DNA from 2 places in the Pantoea sp. Ep11b genome. Region 1 is predicted to be linked to the other one. Evidence: predicted binding sites of a transcription regulator. Region 1 holds the regulator's gene; the other holds the start of a gene.

The links. The regulator PhoB, encoded in region 1, activates phosphate uptake and scavenging genes when phosphate is short. The targets are predictions, from matches to a motif close to CTGTCATAAAACTGNCNNAT.
Region 2: the regulator PhoB is predicted to act here: its motif matches at 8,243-8,262, upstream of glpT (glycerol-3-phosphate transporter).

What each region holds. Positions count from the first base shown of each region.
Region 1 is NZ_CP160631.1:1,288,050-1,298,645, reverse strand. It holds gene AB1748_RS06010 (cobalamin-independent methionine synthase II family protein) at 1-107, opposite strand, end outside; gene AB1748_RS06005 (PstS family phosphate ABC transporter substrate-binding protein) at 269-1,189, opposite strand; gene phoR (phosphate regulon sensor histidine kinase PhoR) at 1,209-2,522, opposite strand; gene phoB (phosphate response regulator transcription factor PhoB) at 2,537-3,226, opposite strand; gene sbcD (exonuclease subunit SbcD) at 3,424-4,623, shown strand; gene AB1748_RS05985 (AAA family ATPase) at 4,620-8,294, shown strand; gene AB1748_RS05980 (hypothetical protein) at 8,622-8,840, shown strand; gene AB1748_RS05975 (T6SS immunity protein Tli4 family protein) at 8,837-9,943, shown strand; gene AB1748_RS05970 (hypothetical protein) at 9,977-10,108, opposite strand; gene AB1748_RS05965 (cell envelope integrity TolA C-terminal domain-containing protein) at 10,262-10,596, shown strand, end outside.
Region 2 is NZ_CP160631.1:598,718-609,313, forward strand. It holds gene pldA (phospholipase A) at 1-572, shown strand, start outside; gene recQ (ATP-dependent DNA helicase RecQ) at 597-2,423, shown strand; gene rhtC (threonine export protein RhtC) at 2,436-3,059, shown strand; gene AB1748_RS02810 (DUF1460 domain-containing protein) at 3,250-4,068, shown strand; gene rhtB (homoserine/homoserine lactone efflux protein) at 4,127-4,750, opposite strand; gene pldB (lysophospholipase L2) at 4,863-5,855, shown strand; gene yigL (sugar/pyridoxal phosphate phosphatase YigL) at 5,908-6,708, shown strand; gene glpT (glycerol-3-phosphate transporter) at 6,758-8,098, opposite strand; gene AB1748_RS02835 (carboxylate/amino acid/amine transporter) at 8,473-9,333, shown strand; gene AB1748_RS02840 (DUF1456 family protein) at 9,949-10,428, opposite strand; gene metR (HTH-type transcriptional regulator MetR) at 10,512-10,596, opposite strand, start outside.

The sequences.
Region 1 (10,596 bases):
GCAGCGATCTCACCGGCGGCAAACTGTTCGCGCGCCTGTTTGATGGCGGCAGGTCGCAGGAAACTGCCGACGGTGTCGGCACGGAACGGGGCGGTTTCTCTTTGCATGATCACTCCTTTCTCGCCTGCCGGTAATGACGGCAGGAAATAGTTGCATTCTGATATAAATAGCCATCTGGATGGCTAAATGTCTGAACACAGAGTGTCACGCACGCGGCGCGGCTGCAACTGAAGAAAATTCAGCGATGATGAAATTAATTCATGTTGGGCTATTGCAGGGAGGCCCGCGCCTGGGCGATCTGGCTTTCCGACAGCGGCAGATAGCCAGCCTCGCTGACGCGCCGCTGTCCCTGCGCCGAGAGTACCTGCTGCAGGAAGGCGGCCACCAGTGGCGGTAGCGGTTTACCGGGCGCTTTATTGACGTAAAGGTAGAGCGGACGCGCCCAGGGGTAGCGGCCACTGCGGATGGCGTCCGCATCCGGGACGATGGCCTGCCCCTGATCGTTGGTCACTGCCAGCATTTTTACCCCGCTGAGGTGAAAGCCGAAACTGGCGTAGCCGATGCTGCGTGAATTTCCGGCGACGGCCTGCACCACCGCCGCCGAGCCGGGAAACTCCGCGACGTCGCTGCGAAAATCGCCCCGGCACAGCGCCTGCTGCTTGAAGAATCCCCAGGTGCCGGAGGCGGAGTTACGGCCATAGCGCTGAATCGGACGGCTGCGCCACTGCGCCCCGGTTAAGCCGAGATCGCCCCAGCGCAGCGGCACATCGCGGGCGCCACACAGGCGGGTCACCGAAAAGATGGCGTCGAGCTGGCGGGGTGCGATCTGCTGCAGCGGGTTGCGCTGATTGACCACCACCACCAGCGCATCCATCGCCACCGGTACGGCCAGCGGAGGATAGCCGTAACGCGTTTCAAAGGCCTGACGTTCATCGGCCTGCATCGGGCGGCTCATCGGACCGAGCTGCGCCGCTCCCGCAGCCAGCGCGGTCGGGGCAGTAGAAGAACCCGAGGCCTGCACCTGTACGTTAACGCCCGGCACCTGACGGCTGAAATCTTCGCTCCACAGCGTCATCAGATAGCCGAGCGTATCAGAGCCCACGCTGCTGAGGTTGCCGGAAAGCGCACCGGGCTGGGCAAACGCCAGGCCCGGCAGCAGAGTCACAATCAGTAAAAGAAGGAGGCGCATCAGGGAGATCCGGCAGCGATTAATGAACGGCATTCTCCTGCATCATGCCGCTGACAATCAACCTTGCCGGCAGCGTAAAGGTAAAACAGGTCTCGCTGTATGGCACGCTGGTAATGTCGAGCCGCGCGTTGTGGTGGCTCAGCGCATGTTTCACAATCGCCAGCCCCAGCCCGCTGCCGCCGGTGGCCCGGGAGCGCGCTTTATCGACGCGATAGAAACGCTCGGTCAGCCGCGGAATATGCTCTGCCGCAATACCCGGCCCGTTATCGCACACCCGCAGGGTCGCGCCCTGTTTGCTGCGCAGCCAGCTGATATCGATCCGCGTGCCCGCAGGCGTGTGATTGACGGCGTTGTAAACCAGATTGGAGATGGCGCTGCGCAACTGCTCGTCGTTGCCGAACACCTTAAGATGGGGATCGGTGTGGAAATGGATCTCGTGGCGGCCACCGCTCAGCGTCGCCGCCTCATGCTGCAGCAGTTTCAGCATCACCGGTACGTCCACCTTCTCTTTCAGATCGATGGCCGGCGCGGCCTCAATGCGCGACAGCGTCAGCAGTTGCTTAACCAGACTGTCCATCCGCCGCGTCTGCTCTGACATGGTGTGCAGCGCTTTACTGCGCGAAGGTTCACTCATCACCGCGTCGTTCATCATCTCCAGATAACCCTGCAGCACCGTGAGTGGTGTGCGCAGCTCATGGCTGACGTTGGCAAAGAAGTTGCGGCGCGCGCCCTCCAGCTGGTGCATCTGCGTGACATCACGCGCCACCAGCAGCCACTGCCCTTCGCTGTAGGGCATCACGCGAAACTCCATGTGCAGTTTGTTGTTGAGCACCAGCGTCAGCGGCTTGTCAAAATCGCGCTGACGGAGATAGCGGGAAAACTCAGGATAACGCAGGAGATTGAGGATATTCTGGCCATTATCTTCCGGCCACCGCAGGCCAAGATGCTGCTGCGCCAGCCCGTTGCACCAGAAAATCGTTCCCTCTTCCGTCGTCAGGATCACCGCATCCGGCAGCGACTCCGCCCCGCTGCGGAAACGCTTGATCAGATTACCCAGTTCGCGCCGCCGCCGCCGGTTTCGCAGCTGCATCTGATAGAGGCCATAAAACAGCGGTTCCCAGCTGGCACGCCCGGCGGGCGGCGTCATGGTGCGGTCAAGCCACAGCCAGTGCGACAGCCGCATCAGATTGTGAAAGTGCCACAACAGCACCGCCAGTACGCTCAGCAGCAGCCACCAGGCCAGGCCGCCGGTCAGCAGGCCCAGCAGCAGCCCCGGCAGGCAGGCCAGCAGCAGTTCTGCAAGTAATCTCTTCCAGGAGAGGCGTTCCAGCACGGTAAAAGCTCCGTTTAGTAGCGGGCAGAGAAACGATACCCTGTTCCACGAACGGTTTGTACCATGCGATCGTGGCCGGAGAGTTCCAGCGCTTTACGCAAACGGCGAATGTGGACATCAACCGTACGATCTTCCACATAGACATTGGTGCCCCAGACGTGGTTGAGCAGCTGTTCGCGGCTGTAAACCCGTTCCGGGTGGGTCATAAAGAAGTGCAGCAGTTTATATTCGGTAGGGCCCATTTCCAGCGGCGTGGTTTCGGACATCACGCGATGTGAGGAGGGATCCAGACTCAGCCCCTGCATCTCAATCACCTCTTCCACGGCCATCGGCGAAATACGCCGCATCACCGCCTTGATCCGCGCCATCAGCTCTTTCGGCGAAAAGGGCTTGGTGATGTAATCATCGGCGCCGACTTCCAGCCCGCGCACCCGATCTTCCTCTTCACCGCGCGCGGTGAGCATCATCACCGGAATATCGCGCGTCATCGCTTCGCGTTTCAGGTGTTTGATAAACTGAATGCCGCTGCCGCCGGGTAACATCCAGTCCAGTAAAATCAGGTCGGGCCAGGGTTCAATCAGCTTGCCCACGGCGCTGTCATAATCTTCCGCCTCAATCGGCTGATAGTCGTTCTGCTCCAGAACAAAACACAACATTTCGCGGATGGGGGCTTCATCCTCCACAACCAGAATGCGCTTAGCCATTATTACTCCTGCAGATTATGACGGCTGTCACTGAGATTCGCGGCGCCATTATGCGTCAGATTTGTGACACTTTTATGAAAAACATAACCTGCCTGTAACCTCGTGGGTAATCATTTATGACAGGGCCACGACATTTTTTTGCTTTGGCCGCAGAGCCCGTATAATCGCCGGGCGAATCATAACGGCAGGGACTCATCATGCGCATTATTCACACTGCGGACTGGCATCTGGGGCAGTTCTTCTACAACAAAAGCCGGGCGGCGGAACATCAGGCGTTTCTCGACTGGCTGCTGCTCCAGATAGAACAGCATCAGGTGGATGCGCTGATTATCGCGGGCGATCTCTTCGACACCGGGACGCCGCCCAGCTATGCCCGCGAGATGTTTAACCGCTTTGTAGTCGCACTGCAGCCGACGGGCTGCCAGCTGGTCGTGCTGGCGGGCAACCACGACTCCGTTGCCACGCTGAATGAGTCGCGTGAACTGCTCGCCTGTCTCAATACCCGGGTGATCGCCACGCCGCAGGAGAATGACGACGTGCTGCTGCTCAGGACCCGCCAGGGCGAGCCGGGCGCACTGCTCTGCGCCATTCCCTATCTGCGTCCGCGCGATATCCTGCGCAGCCGGGCGGGCCAGTCGGGACGTGACAAGCAGACCTCGCTGCTGGAGGCGATCGCCGATCACTATCAGCAGCGTTTCGCCGCCGCGCAGGCGCTGGGCCATGCGCTGCCGATCATCGCGACCGGCCATCTCACCACCGTCGGCGTCAGCCAGAGCGATTCGGTGCGCGACATCTATATCGGCACGCTGGACGCCTTCCCCGCCAGCGCCTTCCCGGCGGCTGACTATATCGCGCTGGGCCATATCCATCGCGCTCAGCGCGTTGCGGGCAGCGAGCATATCCGCTACAGCGGCTCGCCGATTCCACTGAGTTTTGACGAGCTGGGCAGCGAAAAAAGCGTTTTTCTGCTCGAGCTGGCGGCCAGTGGTCTGCAATCCGTCACGCCACTGGTGGTGCCGCAGACGCAGCCGATGCGGATGCTGAAAGGATCGCTGGCGCAGATCGCCGAGCAGCTCAACGCCTTCAGCGCAGTTCAGCAGGCGAAGCCCACCTGGCTCGACATCGAAGTCACCACCCAGGAGTACCTCAGTGACCTGCAGCGGCAGGTCGAGAGCCTGACCGCCGCGCTGCCGGTGGAGGTCCTGCTGCTTCGCCGCAGCCGTGAACAGCGGCAGCAGAGCCTGGCGCGGCTCGACAATGAAACCCTGAATGAGCTGAAGGTGGAGGAGGTTTTCGCCCGCCGCCTGGCGCTGGATGAGGCGCTGGATGAGACGCAGATTGACGAGATGACCACCCTGTTCCGCCAGACGCTGGCCGCCATGGAAGAGACGCAATGAAGATCCTCACGCTCCGGTTTAAAAACCTCAATGCCCTGCGCGGTGAATGGTTCATCGACTTCCGTGCCGAACCTTTTGCCAGCAACGGCCTGTTCGCCATTACCGGTGCCACCGGGGCCGGTAAAACCACCCTGCTCGACGCCATCTGCCTGGCGCTCTATCACCAGACGCCGCGCCTGGGAGCGATATCCCAGAGCCAGAATGCGCTGATGACCCGCGACTGCGCGGAATGTCTCGCCGAAGTAGAGTTTGAGATCAAAGGGGAAGCCTGGCGCGCCTTCTGGAGCCAGAACCGCGCACGCGGTACCGCCGACGGCAAGCTGCAGGCGCCGCGCGTGGAGCTGGCGCGCTGCGCCGACAACGTCATTGTCGCCGATAAGGTCGGCGACAAGCTAAAGCTGATCGAAACCCTCTCCGGGCTCGATTTCGAGCGTTTTACCCGCTCAATGATGCTCTCTCAGGGGCAGTTCGCCGCCTTTCTCAACGCGAAGGCCAGCGAACGCGCCGAACTGCTGGAGGAGCTGACCGGCACGGAGATCTACGGCCTGATCTCCACCGCGATCTATGAGCGCCACAAAGAGGCGAAGACCCAGCTGGATCTGCTGCGCAGTCAGGCGGGCGCGATGGCCCTGCTGGATGACGCGGCGCGTGCGGCGCTGCAGCAGCAGCTCGCCGATCTCACCGAGGCGGAACAGCGGCTCAGCACACACTATCAGCAGGCTCAGCAGCAGCAGCAATGGCAGCAGCAGACGCAGCAGCTTCAGCTGGAACATGAACAGGCGGAGGCCGCAGTTCAGCAGGCACAGGCAGCCTCACTGGCGGCAGAGGATGACCGTCAGCGGCTGGCCCGCAGCGAACCGGCAGAAAAACTGCGCAGCATCCTGCAGCAGCGCGACACGCTGCGCACCGATCAGCAGCAGATGGCGAGCCGCTGTCAGCAACGCACGGCGGACGCAGAGCAGGCACAGCAGCAGCAACAGCTGCATCAGCAGCACTACGCCGTCACCCAGACCGCCCGCCAGCAGGTGCTGCAGGAACAGCAGCAGCAGGAGAGTTTGCTGACTGACCAGGTGCTGCCGCTGGATCAGCAAATCGCAACGCTGCAGCAGTCGCTCCAGGAACAGCAGCAGGAGAACAGCCGGCAGCAGCAGCATCTGGACCAGACGCAGCTCACCCTGACAGCGCAGACGCGTCAGGTCGCCGCCTGGCAGCAGGCGATGGCAGAACAGCATCAGTTACGTCAGCAGCTGGCCGATGTGGCACAGTGGGGTGCCGCTCTGCCCGTCTGGCAGGAGAACTTTGCGCTGCTGGCTCAGCGTGAGGCAACGCTGGCTGGCCTGGCACAGCAGGCTGAACAGCAGCAACAGCAGATCGCCGCGCAGCAGGCGCAGCTACAGCAGCAGGCACAACAGGCGCTGCCGCGTCAGCAGGCGGAACAACAGGCACGCGCGGCGCTGTCGCAGGCGGAGCAAGTGCTGACTTCGCTCCAGGAGCAGCATCCGCCAGCGGCGCTGCGTGAGGCGCAGAGCCAGTTGCAGCAGAGCCGTCCGGCCCGGCAGCAACTGCTGCTGCTCGCCACGCAGTGGCAGCCGCTGCACCTGCAGCTCGGTCAGCGCCAGCAGCGACTGAGCGCGCTGGAAAAAGCGCATCAGCAGAGCGAGGCGGAACTGCAGACCCTGCGCGAGACGTGGAAACGCGAAAAGCAGCAGCTGGACGATGTCGAAAAAATCTGTGCGCTGGAGCAGCAGATCGTCGATCTCAGCGATTACCGCGCGCGTCTCACCGCCGATCAGCCCTGCCCGCTCTGCGGCTCCTGTACGCATCCCGCTGTGGAGGCCTACAGTTCGCTGGAAGTAAGTGCTAACCAGCAGCGTCGGGCTGCGCTGCAGCAGCAGACAGAGGCTCTGCGTGAAGCGGGCACAGCCAGAGGAGAGCAGCTGAAACAATCCGCGCTGCAGCAACAGAGCCTGCGTGAGGAGATCGCGCAGACGCAGCAGCAGCTCGATCAGCTTGAAAAGCAATGGCAGGCGCTGAGCAGTAAGCTGGCACTCACCTTCCCGATTGCCGATAGCGAGGCGTTAGCCGCGTGGCAGCAGCAGCAAAGCGAACGTGAAAGTCAGCTTGAGCAGCAGCGCCAGGCGCAGGAAGCCGCAGAACAGGCGCGTCAGGCCGCGAAAGATCACTACCTTCAGCAGTCGCAGGCCTGGCAGCAGCATCAGCAGGCTGAACAGCTCGCTCAGCAGTCGCTCACCAGCCTGCAGCAGTCGCTGGAGGCGCTGCAACTGCGTCAGCAGCAGGAGCAGCAGGCGTGGCAGACGCTACAGAGCCGTCTGGCACAGCAGTTCAGCGCTCACGATCTGACTCTCCCTGCCGCCGCCGATCGTGAAACCTGGCTGGCGACACAGCAGACGCGCTGGCAGCAGTGGCAGAAAAGTGAGCAACTGCTCACTAACCTTCAGCCTCAGCTGCTTAAAGGGGAAACTCAGCTCACTGCCCTGCAGCAGCAGGCGGAGCAGGAACAGCAGCAGCTCGCCGCCCGTCTGCAACAGCAGCAGCAGAGCCAGACGCAGCTCAGCGAAATGCGGCAGCAGCGCCAGGCGCTGTTTGGCGATCGCGATGTTGCACACGCCCGTCAGCAGATGCAGGCGCGTGTTCAGCAGTGCGATGAACAACTGACGCAGCAGCTGACCGCCCTGCAGCAGGTGCAGGCGGAGGTCAGTCGCCTGCAGGGTGAGTGCTCGGCGCTGGAAGCTCAGCGTCAGAGTCTCTGCCACAAACGGGCGGAGGCGGAAACGGCCCTGCGCCAGGCCCTGGAGCACGCCGGCTTTGCGGATGAAGAGCACCTGCGCGCGGCGCTGCTGGATGAGCAGACGGCCGTGCAACTGCGCCAGCAGCTACAGCAGCTTGATCAGCAATGTCAGCAGCAGCAGGCTCGTCTGGCGGATCTGGCGCAGCGACTGGCGGCCCATCAGCAGGCCAGGCCCGCCGCGATGCCGGAATCGGCCACTGCGCTGGCAGAGCAGCTGGAACAGTTACGGCTGGCACTGCGTGACAACGCCAGTCAGCAGGGGCAGATTCAGCAGCAGCTCAACAGCGATGCCAGCCTGCGCGCCCGGCAGCAGAGCCTGATGACGCAGATCGAACAGGATAGCGTGGCGCTGGCGCAGTGGAGCCTGCTCAACGATCTGATCGGCTCCGCCAGCGGCGATAAGTTCCGGCGTTTCGCTCAGGGATTAACGCTGGATCACCTGGTGGCGCTGGCGAACCGCCAGCTTGACCGGCTGCATGGCCGCTATCTGCTGCAGCGCCGTGCCCAGGATCAGCTTGAGCTGGATGTGGTTGATACCTGGCAGGCCGACGCTGCGCGTGATACCCGCACGCTGTCGGGTGGTGAGAGCTTCCTGGTCAGCCTGGCGCTGGCGCTGGCGCTGTCCGATCTGGTCAGCCATAAAACACGCATCGAATCGCTGTTCCTGGATGAGGGGTTTGGCACGCTGGATGCCCGGACGCTCGACACCGCGCTGGATGCGCTGGATGCGCTCAACGCCAGCGGTAAAACGATTGGGGTGATCAGCCACGTAGAGGCAATGAAAGAGCGCATTCCGGTGCAGATTAAAGTGCGAAAAATGAATGGATTAGGTTACAGCCAGCTGGAACTGCCGCAGGGATAACGGGCACGTATCACTAAAATGCCTGCCCTGCTCATCGATCGCATGGCATAAACATCACAGGGAATTTCGGGTCCTCTCAGGCGATAAAATAGCTAACCCGGGCAGGACTCGAAATCCGCACTGTGTCAGACGACAGACGACAGAGATGATTCGATGTTAAGGCAGGCCTGCGGACTAATCCTGCTAAACAGACAGAACCTGCCCCACGCCTCATCACTCTGTGCCTTCAGCGCGTTTTAATTAACGCATTTTCCTTCCCGATCAATTCAGGGCCGGATGTTTATGCAGATAATCCGGTTTCCGACGCAGGGAGCAGGAAGCCGACGCATGGAAGACAGGAAAAAAGAAAACCGCTCTTATCATCGCCCGGCCTGGAATGACCACGGGCGGTTTCACTTCGAACTCATCTGTCACCCCAAAGAAGAAGATGCCCGTGCAACGGCTCCCGTGGATCGCTCCCGGTCAGTTTACAGCGACCTGTCGGACGCCCTGGTATTCACGGTCCGCTCCATAATAAAAATCGCGCAGCAGGTGCCCGCACCATGAGAAAGCTCCCTCTTCAGCTGCTTTTCCCGCTGGCGATAGTCCTGCTGGCGGCAGGGTTCTCTATTCACAACTACGTGACGTTTGTGCATACGCCACCGGCGTTAACGGACAAGGAGAAACGTAGGGTCGATACCCTGTTTGCCACCACCAGAGCCCAGTGTGTGGGGCGCTATGTATTTGAGGTTTCGGCCTCGTTTGAAAATACCCTCACGGACCGCGCTCAGATCAATGAAGTCAGCATCAGCAGCAGGCGGCTCTACCCGCCGGCGTTTGCACAGCGTATCCGGCTGCGGGAGCAGGAGCTGCAGAACGGGCACACAGTGAGAAAAGTGGATCAGCCTTTTCTTAAACAGGTGTACCGGATGAGTGAAAACGCGGTGATATTTGATCGCAATACAAATGAGAGTGAGGCTGGCTTTGGCCGCATTCTGGAGGGGCACCTGTACGCTGACGGGGTAGCATTTATTCTCACTCAAGAAATCAACGATTTGTCAGATCCTAAATATCAGGAAAGTAAAGAAAGCTTAATCAGGGCTGGTGTAAATACAGATTCTCTTAACACTAAATCCCGGAAGCTGGCTGAGCTGCAGGATTTAATGTCGCGCCTGAGCGGGCGTAAAGATGATGAAATACCGGCTCAGCCCGGCACCTGCATTTCACAGGGATTTATCCGCGACGGTAAGGGGACGCCACAGGAAGATATCACTTTTATTTACCCCCATAATCCGATCTTTTCTTTCGTCGTCTGGAGCAATAATGCCTTAAAAGAGAGTACCGACATGATGGAGCGAAGCGGTGAAATCCAGTCTTATCTTTCAGGAATTAACGCCAGAACGCTGCGTAAGGAAAAGAAACAGATTGCTGACTTTGCGGCCAGCGAATGGCTTGCCACTGCGCCTTCAGAACAATCTCCGGATAATCCGACAGCACAGTTACTGTTTACTGCCATAGCCAATGAGAAAACAGCAGACTTCAGGCATCCCAATCTTGACCTGACGCTCAGCAATCACGCCCTGCCTCCCCCGGCTTACAGTGAAGCAGAACTGGTAGAGATATGGGACCGCATCACCCGCTCCTTCCGCATCAGAAATAATGCGTTCTGAGTAACGGGCGCCAGAGCGCCCGTCAGAGTCTGATCAGCGGACGCTGGCGAGTCTGTAACGTGGTCCGGTCAGCAAACCACCCTGCTCGTTGTGCGCCAGCAGACGATCGCTGGTCAGCGACGCGGTTACCAGAAAGCGTGCCGCAAAGGCATATTTTCTCTTCATTTCTAATCCATGAGTTAAAGAAGAGGTCATCCGCTCAGGGGCGGTAAATTCTGGTTCTGCCGACAGTCAGAGGAATGCCATAGCATTCATCAGGCCGCGCTGTAAACTGTCGGCAGCAGACCGCCAGATCTTTCAGAGAAATTAGCCATTTAAATGAATTTAATTAATGTAATGAAGGGAGTATTGCCTGGGGTAATTATTGCAATTTCACTCAGCGCCTGCCAGCAAACGCCTGTAAAGAAAAAGAATAGCGTGGCAAATCTCTGTGATATCGCACGGGACCCTGACAGCAAAGCCTGTCACTGGACTAATCAAATGCAGCCAGTCCTGAACCAGCAGTTCAGCGATGCGTCGCGTTACGCGAGTCAGCAATGTCTGGTGCGGATGGAGTGGCAGCCGAGTGGACGGTATGCGGTAACGCAGACTGAAGGCAATGAGGCGCTCTGCCTGCGCGCCTGGCAACTGGTGGCACAGAGCCGCGATCTGCC
Region 2 (10,596 bases), 690 kb from region 1:
GCGACAACTCGGTGCTGGCCGCGTCCTATACCCAGCGCTCCTGGTGGCAGCTGTCGAATCGCGGCGAGTCATCGCCTTTCCGTGAAACCAACTATGAGCCGCAGATTTTTCTGGGCTGGGCCACGGACTATTCGCTGGCAGGCTGGACACTGCGTGATGTGGAAGTGGGTCTGAATCATGAATCCAACGGACGCAGCGACCCGACCTCACGAAGCTGGAACCGCGTTTATGCGCGTCTGATGGCCGAGAACGGAAACTTCCTGGTGGAGATCAAGCCCTGGTATCGTATCCCTGACGGGGCCAACAACGATGACAATCCCGATATCACCAAATATATGGGCTATTACCGCACCCGTCTGGGCTATAAACTGGGCGACAACATCTTCAGCGTAGAGGGCAACTATAACTGGAACAGCGGTTATGGCGGCGCCACCCTGGGCTGGAGCTACCCTATCAGCGAGCACGTTCGCTTCTATACTCAGGTATTCAGCGGCTACGGTGAATCACTGATCGATTACAACCATCGCCAGACGCGTCTGGGTGTGGGTGTAACGCTTAACGACTTGTTCTAATCCCTAACGTAAGACAGGAATCGCGTGGCAACCTCGGCAGTTCTCAATCAGGAAGCGCTGGCGCAGCAGGTATTACAGGATACCTTCGGCTACCAGCAGTTTCGTCCCGGTCAGCAGACGATCATTAATGAGGCGCTGAACGGGCGCGATTGTCTGGTGGTTATGCCCACCGGCGGCGGTAAATCGCTCTGTTATCAGATCCCGGCGCTGGTGCGCGAGGGGCTGACGCTGGTGGTTTCCCCGCTGATCTCACTGATGAAAGACCAGGTCGATCAGCTGCTGGCGAATGGCGTGGCGGCTGCCTGTCTTAATTCCACTATGACGCGCGAGCAGCAGCAGGCCGTGATGGCGGACTGCCGCACGGGTCGGGTTAAGCTGCTCTATATCGCTCCTGAGCGTCTGATGATGGATAACTTCCTGGAGAATCTGGCGCACTGGCAACCCGCGATGCTGGCGGTGGATGAAGCGCACTGTATCTCTCAGTGGGGCCACGATTTCCGGCCGGAATATGGCGCACTCGGCAGGATGCGTCAGCGTTTCCCGGCGTTACCGGTGATGGCGCTGACCGCCACCGCAGACGAAACCACCCGCAACGATATCGTTAACCTGCTGCATATGCAGGACCCGCTGATCCAGATCAGCAGTTTTGACCGCCCCAACATTCGCTACACCCTGGTGGAGAAGTTCAAGCCCACCGATCAGCTGCTGCGCTACGTGCAGGATCAGCGTGGCAAATGCGGCATTATCTACTGCAACAGCCGGGCGAAGGTGGAGGACACCGCCGCGCGTCTGCAAAGCCGGGGATTCAGCGTCGGGGCATACCACGCCGGGATCGACAGCGAACAGCGTAGCCGGGTGCAGGAAGCGTTTCAGCGTGACGATCTGCAGATCGTGGTGGCGACGGTCGCCTTCGGAATGGGCATCAACAAGCCTAACGTCCGGTTTGTGGTGCACTTCGACATCCCCCGCAACATCGAGTCCTACTATCAGGAAACCGGGCGCGCCGGTCGGGATGGCCTGCCGGCAGAAGCGATGATGCTTTACGATCCGGCGGATATGGCCTGGCTGCGTAAATGCCTGGAAGAGAAAGTGCCCGGGCCGCTGCAGGATATCGAACGCCACAAGCTCAATGCCATGGGCGCGTTCGCTGAGGCGCAGACCTGCCGTCGTCTGGTGCTGCTGAACTATTTCGGTGAGGGTCGCCAGCAGCCGTGCGGTAACTGCGATATCTGTCTCGATCCGCCCAAGCGTTATGACGGTCTGGTCGAGGCGCAAAAAGCGCTCTCCGGCATCTATCGCGTCGGTCAGCGATTCGGGATGGGCTACATCGTCGAGGTGCTGCGCGGGTCGAACAACCAGCGTATCCGCGAACAGGGCCACGACAAACTGCCGGTCTACGGGCTGGGTAAAGATCAGAGCCACGAACACTGGGTCAGCGTGTTGCGTCAGCTCATCCACCTGGGGCTGGTGACGCAGAACATCGCCATGCATTCCGCCCTGCAGCTCACTGAAGCGGCGCGTCCGGTACTGCGGGGCGAAGTGCCCCTGATGCTGGCGGTGCCGCGTCTGATTACCGCGAAAACCAAAAGCAGCGGCCCGGCGAAGTTTCAGGGTGGCAACTACGATCGCAAACTGTTCGCCAAGCTGCGTAAGCTGCGAAAAGCGATTGCGGATGAAGAGAATATTCCGCCTTATGTGGTGTTTAACGACGCCACGCTGATAGAGATGGCAGAGCAGATGCCGGTCAGCGCCTCAGAGATGCTGAGCGTTAACGGCGTCGGGCATCGCAAACTGGAGCGCTTTGGTAAACCTTTCCTGGTGATGATCAAAGAGCATCTCGATGAAGAGTAAAGGATACTGATTATGCTGATGTTATTTGCAACGGTCGCGCTGGTGCATCTGGTGGCGCTGATGAGCCCCGGCCCCGATTTCTTTTTCGTGTCGCAAACTGCCGCCAGCCGCTCCCGTAAAGAGGCGATGATGGGAGTGCTGGGCATCACGCTGGGGATTGTGGTCTGGGCGGGCGTGGCGCTGATGGGCCTTCATCTGATCCTGGAAAAAATGGCCTGGCTGCATCAGATCATCATGGTCGGTGGCGGACTCTATCTGCTGTGGATGGGCTGGCAGCTGATGTGCTCGGCCCGCCAGCGTCACAAACAGCCGCAGCAGGATGAGCCGGTGGTGGAACTGCCAAAACGCGGCATGAGCTTTCTTAAGGGGCTGCTGACCAACCTGTCGAACCCGAAAGCCATTATCTATTTCGGCAGCGTTTTCTCGCTGTTCGTCGGTGATGATGTCGGTGCAGCGGAGCGCTGGGGCCTGTTCCTGCTGATTATCGGCGAAACCTTTGCCTGGTTTGCGCTGGTGGCGGCTATCTTTGCGCTGCCGTGGATGCGGGCGAAGTATCAGCGTCTGGCCAAGTGGGTCGATGGCATGGCCGGCGTGCTGTTTGCTGGTTTCGGTATCCACCTTATTATCTCGCGTTAAGCCCGGACCCTGATCTTTCTGCCGGAATGCGCCTGGCGCGACCGGCAGAAAGCTCATCCTCTGCCGTTTCTCTCTGATTTGCCGCCCGCGATTTTGTCCTTTCTCTGCCACAGCCGCAGATAAATCCTCATCATTTGTTAAATAGTGAAACGCGTGCCTCTGGTAGGGTCGGTGCGTATGGCCTGTTGATATGAAGAGGATAACCAGAATCAAAACCCTGTTACTGCTGCTCATCGCAGCCGCGCTCAGCGCCTGTGCCTCGCCGGAGGCCACGCCTCCACCGGCACCAGAACCGGCCAGAAAAGAGAGGGTGTCGGCGATCCTGGCGCAGGCACCACCGCTGTCAGCGCCGCAGGGCGAGAGAATCGCGCAGATCTCCGCCGCCTTTCTCGGGACGCCTTATCAGGCGCATACGCTTAAGGGTTCACCGGATATCCCCGAAATGCTGGTAGTGAATTTTCACGGCGTGGACTGCTTCACGCTGCTGGATTACGTTCAGGCACTGAGTCACAGCCGCGACCGCGCCAGCTTTGAGGCGAACCTGATCCGCACCCGCTATGCGGGCGGCGAGGTGCGTTACCTGAACCGCCGCCACTTCTTCTCTGACTGGTTCGCGGAAACGCCGCGTAATGCCGATGATATGACGCGCAGCCTCAGCCCGCAGGCGGTGACGGTCGTGAAGTTGCTGAATCGCGAGGTGCGCGGAAAACCGCAGGTGCCCGGCCTCGGCGTGATCTCCGGCCGCATTACCTATCTGCCCGCGAAAGCCATCACGCCCCAGGTGCTGGCGCAGATCCGCACCGGCGATTACGTGGGGGTTTACGCCACCGCGCCGGGGCTGGATGTCACCCATGCCGGCATCGCGGTGCGGCATGATGGCCGGTTATGGTTCAGAAATGCCTCTTCGCTCGCCGCCACGCGCAAAGTGGTTGATATGCCTTTCCGGGAATATATGCGGTCTAAGCCGGGGATCATTGTCCTGCGCGCGCTGCCGGTGAGTGCGCCTTAACGGCGAGGCAGGAAGAGGGGAAGAGCGGCGCCGACCCGGGCAGGTCGGCGCGCAGGACTCAGGCGATCTTTCTGGCACTGGCGAGCAGGGCGCCCACCGCCATAAAGAGTCCGCCAAAAATACGGTTCATTAACTTCATCTGGCGGGGACCTTTAATCCAGCCGGCAATCCGGGTCGCCAGCGTGGCGTAGCCAATCATCACGATGATATCCACCACCACGGTCGTTACGCCCAGCACCAGATACTGCATAAAGAGCGGCTGATGCGGCTGGATAAACTGCGGAAACAGGGCGGCGAGAAAGACGATACTTTTCGGGTTAGTCAGGTTAACCAGCACGGCGCGTTTGAACAGACGACGACGTGGCATCGCTCTGGCAACGGCATCCAGATCGATCCCGCCAGCGGAGCGCCACTGCTGAATACCCAGCCAGACCAGATAGGCCGCACCGGCCCACTTCAGGATTTCGAACGCCAGCAGTGACTGAGAAAACAGCGCGCCCAGCCCGATACCCACCAGCACAATATGCAGCGCCAGTCCGACCTGCAGGCCAGAGATCGACGCCACCGTGCCACGGTAGCCGTGGCTGATCCCCGTACTCATGGTGTTAATGGCACCGGAACCCGGCGACAGGCTGAGAATTGTTGTGGTAAGCAGATAGGTCAGCCACCATTCGATGGTCATGGGTCAGGCTCTCATTAGTAGCGGAATTGTGACACAATACGCCAGAATTAAGCGCGGCGCTACGGCCTGCACAGGGCATTCAGGACCCGGTATCCGGTCAACAGGAGGGCGAATGGATCAACATAAAGCCAGCTGGCTGAGACGGGAAAAAGCCTTTGCGGCCTTCGCCACCGGGCCGCTGCTCGACTTCTGGCACCGCCGCGAAGAGTGTGAATTCACCGGCGTCGGCAATCTGACGCTGCGCTACGTGCGTTTCGCATCACCGCAACATCAGCGTGTGATCCTGATTGTGCCGGGACGCATCGAGAGCTACATAAAATATCCTGAGCTGGCCTACGATCTGTTCCACTGCGGGTTTGATGTGATCATTCTGGATCATCGCGGTCAGGGACGATCCGATCGCCTGCTGGAAGATACCCATCGCGGCCATGTGGCAGAATTTACCCACTATGTGGACGATCTGGAAACGCTCTATCTGAAAGAGATCGTCAGCGGTCACTATCAGCAGCGCTACGCGCTGGCGCACTCCATGGGAGGGGCGATCTTAACGCTGTTTCTGGCGCGTCAGCCGCAGGCTTTTCATGCGGCGGCGCTGGTGGCGCCGATGTTTGGCATCGCGTTACCGTTGCCCTCATTTCTGGCCCACCGGATCCTGGACTGGGCGGAGAAGCGACCGGCCGTGCGTGATGGCTATGCGCTGGGCACCGGACGCTGGCGCGCCCACCCGTTTGGCATTAACCGGCTGACACACAGTGCCGAGCGTTACCGGCGCAATCTGCGGTTTTATGCGGACGACCCGGCGCTTCGCATGGGCGGGCCGACCTACCATTGGGTGCGTGAAGGCATCCATGCGGGTCGCAACATTCTCAGCCAGGTTGATAAGATCACCACGCCGCTGCTGCTGCTGCAGGCCAGCGATGATCGGGTGGTCGACAATCGCTCGCAGGATCTGTTCTGTGCCGCGATGGCCGCGGCGGGTCATCCGTGTGAAGGCAACACGCCACGGGTGATCGACGGTGCGCGTCACGAGATCCTGTTTGAAAAAGATGAGATGCGTGCCGAGGCACTCAATGCAGTGGTCGACTTTTTTTCATCGCATCACTGACGTTATTTATCCGACCGGTTAACACCGGCTGAACCAGCTATCCGAGGTTTTCATGTATCACATCGTTGCATCCGATCTGGATGGCACGCTGCTCTCTCCCGAACATCGCCTGACCCCTTTTGCGCGTGAAACGCTGCAGCAGCTGGTCGCGAAACAGATTCACTTTATTTTCGCCACCGGTCGTCACCATATCGATGTGGGCCAGATGCGCGACAGCCTGGCGATTCCGGCCTATATGATCACCTCAAACGGCGCACGCGTACACAACGCCCGCGGTGAGCTGGTGTTCAGCCACAATCTGGATGAGGATATCGCCAGCGATCTGTTCGGCCTGCAATATCATCACAGCGATATCCTGACGCACGTTTATCGCGACGATGAGTGGTTTGTCAGCCGTTCCAGCCCGGCTGAGCAGGACTATTTCCGCGAGTCGGTGTTTAATTATCAGGTCTATGAGCCGGGTCTGCTGCCCACCGATAACATCAGCAAGGTCTTTTTCACCTGTGAAAATCCTGAGCATCTGATCCCGATGGAGCAGGCTATTGAAGCGCGCTGGGGCGACCGGGTGAATGTCAGCTTCTCGCTGCCGACCTGTCTGGAAGTGATGGCGGGCGGCGTGTCGAAAGGCCATGCGCTGGAAGCGGTCGCGAAACAGCTGGGCCACTCGCTGGAAAATTGCATCGCCTTTGGCGATGGCATGAATGACGTGGAAATGCTGAGCATGGCCGGAAAGGGCTATATCATGCAGAACGCGCATCAGCGGCTGAAAGATACGTTGCCGGAGCTGGATGTGATTGGTTCCAATGCCGATGACGCGGTGCCGCAGACGCTGCGCACGCTCTATCTGGCTTAAGTTTTCTGCATAAAAAAGGGCCGGTTATCCGACCCTTTTTTTATTGCCTTCAGGCAGGGTGCTTTTTGTGTTTGTGCTCGCTGACCATGGTCAGCAGCAGCAGGACAACCGCCAGCACGCAGCCAGCAATCATCACCATAAAGCCGCCGTCCCAGCCGAAGTAGTCGACGGTATAGCCCACGATGGCGCTGGCGGCGACAGAGCCGCCCAGATAACCGAACAGGCCGGTGAAGCCTGCCGCCGTCCCTGCGGCTTTTTTCGGTGCCAGCTCCAGCGCATGCAGGCCGATCAGCATTACCGGGCCGTAGATCAGGAAGCCAATCACGATCATGCAGGTCATATCGACCCCGGGATTGCCCGCCGGATTGAGCCAGTAGATCACGGTCGCGATGGTCACCAGCGTCATAAAGAAGACCCCGGTCGCGCCACGGTTGCCGCGAAAGACTTTATCTGACATCCAGCCGCAGAGCAGCGTCCCCGGAATCCCCGCATATTCATACAGGAAGTAGGCCCACGAGGACTTATCCAGCGTGAAGTGTTTCACCTCGCGCAGGTAGGTCGGCGACCAGTCGAGGATGCCGTAACGCAGCAGATAGACAAACACGTTGGCCAGCGCGATGTACCACAGCAGCTTATTCGGCAGCACATATTTCATGAAGATCTGTTTGGCCGTCAGCTCCTCTTCGTGGCTGGCGTCATAGTCGGGTGGATAGTCGTTTTTGTACGCCTCAATCGGGGGCAGACCGCAGGATTGCGGGGTATCGCGCATCAGCGCAAAGGCCAGAATCGCAATCGCAATGGCACCGAAGGCAGGCATATAGAGTGCCGCTTTCCAGTCGTTGAACCACGCCATCCCGAGCAGGAACAGCAGCGGCGGAATACCGCCGCCCACGTTATGCGCACAGTTCCAGACCGAGACGATTCTGCCGCGCTCCTTCTGCGACCACCAGTGCACCATGGTGCGTCCGCAGGGCGGCCAGCCCATGCCCTGGAACCAGCCACAGATAAACAGCAGCACGAACATCACCATGATGCTGGAGGTGGCCCAGGGAACGAACCCCATGATCAGCATCACGGCGGCGGCCAGAATCAGACCGGCCGGTAAAAAGACGCGCGGATTCGAGCGGTCAGAGACGGATCCCATGATGAACTTAGAGAAGCCGTAGGCAATGGAAATGCCCGACAGGGCAAAGCCCAGGTCGCCGCGTGAAAAACCCTGCTCGACCAGATAGGGCATGGCGAGCGCAAAGTTTTTCCTGACCAGATAGTAGGCCGCATAACCAAAAAAAATCCCGATGAAAATTTGCCAGCGCAGACGACGGTAGAGAGGATCGATGCGATCCTCCGCCACCTGCGGCTGACGTGGTGCAGGTTTAAAAATACTCAGCATTAGTGAGGCCCTCCAGGGCACATTATGGTTTTAATTCCCAGCAGGTTGGGGCAGGACGTGGACAGAATAAAATGGACAAAAGATGTTCCATTTCGCGCAAAGAATAGTGTCAGTTGCACAACGTTACTGTGATGAATGACACATTTGTTACAGTTTTATTACAGGTGAGAGCGAAAATGATCACGAGATGGATCATTTCGCGCATTTTGTCTGGCTGAAAACCGATTCCGGCGACAGTTATGTCAGGACGTGTAAATAGCCGCAGAAACGGCTGTTCCGGTCGCCTGGTTTATAACCGGATGTCAACCAGATTTTGCAGCCTCGCGGCGACACATTGTTTACACTGACGGCCTGTTCATTTCGGGATTGTTACCGTGTTCTTACTGATCATTACCACTATTCTGTGGGCCTTTTCGTTCAGCCTGATTGGCGAATACCTCGCCGGTCAGGTGGACAGCTGGTTCTCTGTGCTGATGCGACTGGCGCTCGCTGCGCTGGTGTTTTTACCCTTTCTGCGCTGGCGCGGCTATCGGCCGTCAACGCTGCTGCTTTACATGCTGGTGGGGATGCTGCAGCTGGGCGTGATGTACCTGCTGAGTTTCGAAGCCTATCTCTACCTCAGCGTGTCGGAGTTCCTGCTGTTTACGGTGATGACGCCGCTCTATGTGACGCTGATTTATGACCTGATTAGTCGTCGTCCATTGCGCATCGGCTACATCTTCAGTGCGCTGCTGGCGGTGGCCGGGGCGGCGATTATCCGCTATGACAAAGTCAGCGATCATTTCTGGTTTGGTCTGCTGCTCGTGCAGCTCGCCAACATCTGCTTCGCGGCGGGAATGGTGGGGTATAAGCGTCTGCAGGAGACCCGGCCTATGCCGCAGCACACCGCCTTCTCCTGGTTTTATCTGGGCGCGGTCGCGATCGCGGTGCTCGCCTGGTCCGCCTGGGGTAATCCACAGAAATTGCCGACTACCTCGCTGCAGTGGGGCATTCTGGTCTGGCTGGGCGTGGCGGCGTCCGGGCTTGGCTATTTTATGTGGAACTACGGGGCGACGCAGGTCGATGCCGGCACGCTGGGCATCATGAACAATATGCACGTTCCCGCCGGACTGCTGGTCAATCTGGCTATCTGGCAGGAGAAACCGCACTGGCCGAGCTTTATTGCAGGCGCGCTGGTGATCGTCGCCTCGCTGTGGGTGCATAAGCGCTGGGTGGTGGGGCGGCGCGATCGATAACCCGCTGATAGCAATGCTGAACCGGCGGGCTGATGCCGGTTCAGCCCGCCGGACTGACGTAGTTGCATCGTAAAGTACCGCCATCTTTTTTCGTCGTCCGGGCTATCCTGGCCCGGACACTTCGCCGTTCAGGCGCGTCACCCCTGAAGCGTTAACGACTTCTTCGTGCTTATTGGTTCAGGCAGAGGAATGGGCGATAGCCATGAAGTTAATAGGGTTAATTGCCTGTAGAACTAGTCTGGCTGGCTGCAAGGGATTCGTGTCTTGCTTAATCCCCCATCAGAAACTGAATACTATCTGCCAGCCCAGGCTCACACGACAGGTTAGTCATCGATCGATAGCATACCAACAGGAACCAGAACCGTTTTACGCCAGGCTCCTGATGAGTATTGCGTCAGACAATCAGAGTGCATACCGGGTGTGCTGATCAACAAAGGCTAAGCAGAAAAACGTTTGCCACCGTGTTCAAACCTGAATGTTTGAACACGGTAACGTGCTGGCCCGCGAGGGAGAAAACCTCGCGAATAAGGTAAATAAACCGACGGTGAAGGCATTGGAATGGATGGATGTCCAGCTCAGGACATCGCCCGCTCTTTCCGACCGTATGGCACGTGATCAGGCAGGCTTCTCGCTCTTAGGGCGCTGAATCATCGTCAGCCCTTTCAGGAAGTTACGCAGAATCTGATCGCCGCATTCGCGGTAGTTTTTATGGTCAGGCTTGCGGAAAATCGCGCCGACTTCGGCCTGCGAAACCGTAAAGTTCGCGCGCTTCAGCACCTCAGGAATGTCGGTGGTTTTCAGATCGAAAGCGATGCGCAGCTTCTTCATGAAGATGTTGTTGGTCATTTTGCGCTCAATCGATGGCGCAGGCGCATCTTCACTTTTACCGCGACGGTAGAAGATCAGGCCATTCAGGAAATACCCCATCAGCACGTCGGGGCAGGGGCGAAACGCGGCGTCGTCCTCTTTTTTCAGCCATGCCTGAATATCTGTCTGCGGCACGTCGCACTCTGCCAGCGCAAAAATTTCCACCATTTTCGCATCGCTCAGGTTAAGCATGTAGCGCACGCTGCGCAGAATATCGTTGTTAGTCATGGTGAAATCTTCTCATGGTCGGTCGACAGGCTGCGCATTATAGGGGATTTTGTCCGCGCCCGCGCAGGTTTGTGCCGATCGGCTTAACGCTGCAGCACGGCGCCCGGTCGCGCGGCATCGCGCACAAAGGGCAGATGCTCACAGGCGTGCTGGCGGGCAAAGCGGATA